One region of the Amycolatopsis sp. NPDC051128 genome, then DNA from elsewhere that is predicted to be linked to it. Evidence: riboswitches for the same ligand, from Rfam matches in the RefSeq annotation. Region 1 holds a riboswitch; each other region holds the start of a gene.
The links. A riboswitch is a leader RNA that binds a small molecule or an ion and turns the genes downstream of it on or off. The one in region 1 is predicted to bind S-adenosylmethionine.
Positions count from the first base shown of each region.

Region 2: linked by a shared signal. The riboswitch ahead of thrC (threonine synthase) and the one ahead of AB0M82_RS27185 (ATP-binding cassette domain-containing protein) in region 1 are both predicted to bind S-adenosylmethionine.
Region 3: linked by a shared signal. The riboswitch ahead of AB0M82_RS02485 (aminotransferase class V-fold PLP-dependent enzyme) and the one ahead of AB0M82_RS27185 (ATP-binding cassette domain-containing protein) in region 1 are both predicted to bind S-adenosylmethionine.

Region 1 is NZ_JBFBBN010000030.1:328-2,584, forward strand. It holds gene AB0M82_RS27185 (ATP-binding cassette domain-containing protein) at 1-796, opposite strand, end outside; SAM riboswitch class I at 1,008-1,098, opposite strand; gene rsmA (16S rRNA (adenine(1518)-N(6)/adenine(1519)-N(6))-dimethyltransferase RsmA) at 1,233-2,072, opposite strand.
Region 2 is NZ_JBFBBN010000038.1:51,875-54,131, forward strand. It holds gene thrC (threonine synthase) at 1-927, opposite strand, end outside; SAM riboswitch class I at 940-1,073, opposite strand; gene holA (DNA polymerase III subunit delta) at 1,220-2,200, shown strand; gene rpsT (30S ribosomal protein S20) at 2,256-2,257, opposite strand, start outside.
Region 3 is NZ_JBFBBN010000002.1:88,152-90,408, forward strand. It holds gene AB0M82_RS02485 (aminotransferase class V-fold PLP-dependent enzyme) at 1-790, opposite strand, end outside; SAM riboswitch class IV at 829-943, opposite strand; gene AB0M82_RS02490 (potassium/proton antiporter) at 1,144-2,257, opposite strand, start outside.

The sequences.
Region 1 (2,257 bases):
CGAAGCCGACCAGCACGACGTCGGCCGAGCGGTCGTAGCGCGCCGCCTGCGCGCGGGAGGTCTCGATCGCCGGCAGCAGCGCCTGCGCGGTGCGGCTGCTGGGGTCCGAGATCAGGTCGAGCACCGTGCCGCGCTCGACGACCGTGCCGTCTTCGAGCACCGCGACGTCGTCGCAGACCCGGCGGACCACGCCCGCGTCCGGCGTCGTGAGCACGACGGTGACACCCAGCTCGGAGCGTGCCCGGTCGAGGACGGTCAGCACCGCGCCGGCCTCCTCCGGGTCGACGCCGGCGGTCGGGTCGTCGGCGAGCAGCACCGCGGGGCCCGCGGCCAGCGCCTTCGCCACCGCGACGCGGCGGAGCTGACCGGCGGTGAGCTCGCCGGGACGCTGTGCGGCGCGCGGCGTCAGGCCCACGAGGTCGAGCAGCGAGCCGACCCGGCTGCGGCGCTGCGGGCCGTCGACGCCGAGCTGCTCGAGCGGGGAGGCGATGTTGCCGGCGATGGTGCGCTCGGCGATCAGCTCCGGCTTCGTGGAAACGACACCCAGTTGACGGCGGATTTCGCGGAGCCGGCGGCCGTCGAGAGTGCCGGTGTTGAGGCCGTCGAGCCGGACGACGCCGCGGTCGGGGCGCTCCTGCAGCGCGATGCACCGGGCGAGGACGGACTTGCCGGAGCCGGCCGGGCCGACCACGCCGAACAGCGAGCCGGCCTGGACGTCGACGCTCACGTCGTGCAGCGCGACGACCGGATTTCCGTTGAGGGCAAAGGACTTGGACAGATTTTCGACGGTGATCACGAAGGCTCCAGAAAACAGGGCGACGCCACACGTGGGCGCGCCCGGCCGCAAGCGAATGTCCGTCCGCTATGGACGGTGCGTGAAGAAGGGTGGGACGGCTCGGACTAGCTCAACGGGAGCGTCGACATGCGGTCACGGAGCGGCGGCCTTCGTCGACAACGCGACGCCTGGTCAGCAGCAGGGGGCGAGCTACCCTCTTCATCGAACACGGCCTCCATCGGTCCTGGCGGTAGCACCTGCCCTGTGGAGGGTGGTTGCTGCGACTTCGGCGAGCCAGGTCTCTCAGTCGCTCGGGATGGACGTACTGAGTAAAACCGATCCCGAGGAGCGAAAGCAAGCCTGTCGGCCCAGATCACACGACTGGCGGTGTCCGAATCGCGGGATCGAGCGCGACGAGGGGTATTTTCGCCGCCTCCACTGTGGAGATACCGCGGGGCTAACGCGCGGCGGCGAGCCGGGCGAAGGCGTGCACGTCGAGCTGCTCGCCGCGGGTTTTGGGGTCGATCCCGGCGGCCGCGAGCAGCTCCCCGGCGCGCTCGGCCGAGCCGGCCCAGCCCGCGAGCGCGGCGCGGAGCGTCTTCCTGCGTTGTGAGAAGGCGGCGTCCACCAGCCCGAAGAGCCGCTCCCGGTCCTCGGACGCCGGCACGTCGCCGCGTTCGAAGGCGACGAGCGCGGAATCGACGTTCGGCACCGGCCAGAACACCGAGCGCGGCACGGCGGCGACCTTCCGCGCGCTGCCGTACCAGGCGAGCTTGACGCTCGGCACGCCGTAGATCCGGCTGCCCGGCCCGGCGGCCATCCGATCGGCGACCTCGGTCTGGACCATGACGAGGCCGCGGCGCAACGACGGCAGCTCGGCCAGCAGGTGCAGCACCACCGGCACGGCGACGTTGTACGGCAGGTTGGCGACGAGGGTGGTCGGCTCGGCGGGCAGGTCCTTCGCGGTGATGCGCAGTGCGTCGGCCCCGACGACGGTCAGCCGTCCGGCCGCCTCGGCTCCCCGCTCGTCGACGGTCTTCGGCAGCCGTTCGGCGAGCACCGGATCGATCTCGACGGCCACGACGCGCGCCTCGGTGGCGAGCAGCCCCAGCGTCAGCGACCCGAGCCCGGGCCCGACCTCGAGGACGACGTCGTCCCGGCCGACCCTGGCGAGCTCGACGATCCGGCGGACGGTGTTGGGATCGTGCACGAAGTTCTGTCCGAGCTTCTTGGTCGGCCGCACGTCCAGCTCGGCCGCCAGCCCGCGGATTTCGGCAGGTCCCAACAGTTCAACCACCGGACGAGCCTACCCAGGGGGTCGGCCGACGCACCTGGACGGTCGGTTCACGTACCCAGAGGGTCGGCTCGCGTACCCAGAGGGTCGGCTCACGTGCTCCTGGCCGGAACTCGCGTGATCAGGGCCGGAACTCGCGTGATTGAAGGCGGAACTCGCGTGATTGGCGGGGCATCTCGCGTGATTGA
Region 2 (2,257 bases), on a different contig from region 1:
GGCGATCGTGTCCGGCTTCACCGGCTGGACCACGTCGTGGCCGGCGCGGAACGCGGTCGACACCGGCGAGCAGCCGGTGGCCTGCGCGCCGAACACCTTGTACGGGCTGGCGTCCACGAGGCCGAGCTGGCCCAGCTCGCGGAAACCCTTGTCCACCTTGGTCAGCTGCGAACCGGAGGCGATCGGCACGACGATCTGCGGCGGGATGCGCCAGCCGAGCTGCTCGGCGACCTCGAAGGCCAGTGTCTTCGAGCCTTCCGAGTAGTACGGCCGGACGTTCACGTTCACGAACGCCCACTTCGGGTTCTCGCCGGCCAGTTCGGTGGCGAGGCGGTTGACGTCGTCGTAGTTGCCGTCGATGGCGATGAGGTCGCCGTCGTACACCGCGGTGGTCAGGATCTTGGCGCGCTCGAGGGTCTTCGGGATCAGCACGACCGACCGCCAGCCGGCGCGGGCGGCCGCGGCGGCCGTCGCGTTGGCCAGGTTGCCGGTCGACGGACAGGCGAGCACCTCGAACCCGAACTCGCGGGCCGCGGCCAGCGCGACGGCGACGACGCGGTCCTTGAAGGAGTGCGTCGGGTTGCCGGTGTCGTCCTTGACCCAGACGCGCTTGAGGCCGAGTTCCTTGGCGAGCCGGTCGGCCCGGATCAGCCGGGTCGCGCCGGGCTCGGTGTTCGGGATCTCTTCGACGTTGGACGGGACCGGGAGGAGCTTCTTGTAGCGCCAGATGTTCTTGGGGCCGGCCTCGATGTCTTCGCGGCGGACGCGGCCGAAGTCGTAGGCGACCTCGAGCGGCGAGAAGTCCTCGGCGGAGACGAATTCGGGGGCGAGCGGCTGCCGGTGGCCCTCTTCCTTCGACACCAGTTCGACGGCGGGACCGAGATCCGGGGTCTTCGTGGTGGAGGTCGTGCCGAGGGTTGCGGTCATCGCGAGGTTCCTTCCTCATCTGCCCCGCCGAAGCGGGCCGGAATTGGCACCGTGGTCGTCAGCTACCCCGCGATCGCGGGATGACGGGCTGTACGCCGGTTGCCGGGGCTTCGTCGGGCCGTTCCCTCTGCCCCTCTGGATGAGCGGTATTCAGTTGTCGGTGCGCACGCCGGATCAACCCCGGGCTGGCTACCTCGGCTACACCGTACGACATCGCGCTCGAGCCGTGCCACGGTGCCCTCTCGACATCACCGGAGCGGAGGCACGACGGAGCAAGTGAGAGGATTCACCGGTGACCGCGCAAGCCACCGCCCCGGCCCCGCTGCAGCTGGTGCTGGGCGAGGAAGAACTGCTGATCGAGCGGGCCGTCCGGGAGACGCTGGCCGCCGCCCGCGCGAGGGACGCGACGGCCGAGCTGACCCGGGCCCGGGTGTCCGATCTCACAGCGCCCGAGCTGGCGGAACTCGTCAGCCCGTCGCTGTTCAGCGAAGGCCGCGTGATCGTCCTCGAGTCGGCTCAGGACATCTCGCAGGAGCTGGCCGACGCCGTAGCGGCCTACCTCAAGGACCCGGCGGACGGGATCGTGCTCGTCGTCGTGCACACCGGCGGCGGCCGCAGCAAGGCGGGCAAGACGCTCCCCGCCGTGCTGAAGAAGGCCGGGGCCGAGATCACGGAGTGCCCGAAGCTGACCAAGCCGGCCGAGCGCGAGCAGTTCGTGCGGCACGAGGTGCGCCGGGTGAAGGGCAAGATCGACCCGGCCGGGGTGGCAGCGCTGATCGACGCCGTGGGCTCCGACCTGCGGGAACTCTCGTCGGCGGCGACGCAGCTGGTCGCGGACACGGGCGGCACTGTCGACGCCGAGGCGGTCCGGCGTTACCACCGCGGCCGCGCCGACGTGACCGGGTTCGCGGTGGCGGAGAAGGCGGTCAGCGGGGACCGCGCGGCGGCGCTGGAGTCGCTGCGCTGGGCGATGCAGCTCGGCGTCCCGCACGTCCTGGTCGCGGACGCGCTGGCCGACGCGGTCCGCACGATCGCGCGGGTCTCCGGCGCGGGCCGGGGCAACCCTAACCAGCTGGCCGGCGAGCTGGGCATGCCACCGTGGAAGATCCGCAAGGCGCAGGGCCAGTCCCGGGGGTGGAACCCCGACGGCCTCGCCACCGCGATGCGCGTGGTCGCGAGGCTGAACGCCGAGGTCAAGGGCGTCGCGGCGGACCCGGGCTACGCGCTGGAGCGCGCGGTCCTCCAGGTGGCGGCCGCCAAGGGTGACCACTGACCCCGGCATGAAGAAAGCCCCGGCCGAGGCCGGGGCTTCTCCAGAAACAGCCTGCTC
Region 3 (2,257 bases), on a different contig from region 1:
GCGCGGCGCGCAGCCAGTCGGCGCGGCCGATCAGCGCGCCCGCGCCGAAGGGCGCGTACAGCTTGTGGCCGGACAACGCCACGTAGTCGACGTCCAGCTCCCGCAAGGAGATCCGGCGGTGCGGCGCGAGCTGGGCGCCGTCGAGCGCGACGCGGGCGCCGTGCTTCCGGGCCACCGCCGCGATCTCCGCCACCGGAAGCAGCTCACCGGTCACATTGGACGCTCCGGTGACGACGACCAGACGCGGTCCCTGCGGGGAATCCGCGAGTGCTTCGTCCACAGCGGACACCGCGGCGAGGCGGGTGCGCGGGGTCGGCAGCCGCCGGACGTTCGGGCCCTGCCACGGCAGCAGCGCGGCGTGGTGCTCGGTGTCGAACACGACCACCGTGGTGTGCCGCGGCAGGCTGCGGGCGAGCAGGTTGAAGGAGTCGGTGGTGTTGCGGGTGAACACGACGGTGTCGGTCCGGCGCGCGTCGACGAACTCGCGCAGGACGTCGCGAGTGCGCTCGTAGAGCCGGGTGGAGACCTGCGACGCGAAGCCGGCGCCGCGGTGGACGCTGGCGTACCAGGGCAGGAACTCGTCGACGGCGCTCCGCACGGCGTCGAGACAGGGCGCGCTCGCGGCGTGGTCGAGGTTGGCGTAGCCGACGTCCCCGCCGGTGACGAGCGGAACACGCAGCGACGCGCCGGCCACGGCTGGGATGCCTTGCGCGGCAACGACTTCAGCGCGATTGACGCGGCCGGTTCCGGCGGGGGTCGTGGTGCTGGTGCGGTCGATGGCGAGAGTCATCGATGCCTCCTCGGCAGTCCGGGGGACCCCCGGCGAGGGGCCCGCGCTTGCCTGTCGCACTGCGCGACCGGCCCGGTCTTCACCCGGGGCACCCCACCGCGGTAGGAGGGTTGCCGGCCAGCAAGCCGGGGCTTCGCGCTGGCACTCATGACCTGGCACAGAAGGTAACCGAGAAGCCGCCCGACGGCAAACCCGCCCCACATTCTGAGACGCCGCTCACAGGCGGCACGGTTCCGGCTTGGCGCGATACCCGGCTCAAGCACCGGACAGGGAACGTTCGTGCCGTCCATCCAGGTACGCGGCCGAGGGCGAGTCGTCCGATCGGTCACGGCCCGGCCACGACCACGAACGGGCTAACGGCCGGACTCGCCCTTCCAGCGGGCCAGCCGCCCGGCCCGGTCGACGGCGCGGAGCCGGCGTTCGACATCGTCGCGGACGCTGCTCGTCGTGACGACCAGTAGCTGGTCGTGCTCCTGCAGCCGGCTGGTCTTCTGCGGCGTGAAGCCCGCGCCGTCGCGCACGACCAGGCTGATCGTCGCCCCGACCGGCAGCCGCAGCTCGGACAGGTACACGCCGTGCAGCTTCGACCCGGGGTGGATCCGGACCTGCAGCAGCTCGGCGCCCAGTTCGTCCAGCGGCGCGGAGTCGACCTCGATCTCGTGCGCCTCGGACTTCTTGGCCAGCCCGAGCCGGCGCCCGAGCGGCCCCAGCGTCGCGCCCTGCAGCAACGTCAGCACGATGACCAGCACGAACACCGCGTCGACCAGCCGCTGCGCGCCAGGCAGCCCTTCCGAAAGCGGGATCATCGCGAGCACGATCGGCACCGCGCCGCGCAGCCCGGCCCACGACAGGAACGCCTGTTCCCGCCACGGCAGCCGGAAGGGCGCCAGCGACAGCACCACCGAGATCGGCCGGGCCAGCAGCAGCACGACCGCGGCGGCGACCAGGCCCGGCAGCACCGCGTCGAGCAGTCGGCCCGGCGAGGCGAACAGCCCGAGCAGCACGAACAGCCCGATCTGCGCGAGCCAGCCCAGCCCTTCGGCGAACGACAGGGTGTCCGAGCGGTGCGGCAGCCGCGAATTGCCGAGCACCAGCGCGGCGACGTAGGTCGCGAGCAGCCCGGACGCGTGCAGCAGCTGCCCGGAGGAGTAGGCCACGACGCACACCGCGACCGTGGCGAGCGGGTAGAGCCCGGTCGCCGGCAGCGCGGCGCGGCGCAGCGCGATCCCGCCGAGCCAGCCGAAGGCGAGCCCGATCGCCAGGCCCGCCGCGAGTTCGTAGACCACCAGCAGCGGCAGGGTCCAGTCCACAGTGGTGCCCTCGGCCAGCACCACGACGGCGATGTAGGCCGGCGCGTCGTTGATGCCGGACTCCAGTTCCAGCGAGCCGACGAGCCGCTTGCCGATCCCCGCCGTGCGCAGCACCGAGAACACCGCGGCCGCGTCGGTCGAGGCGAGCACCGCGCCC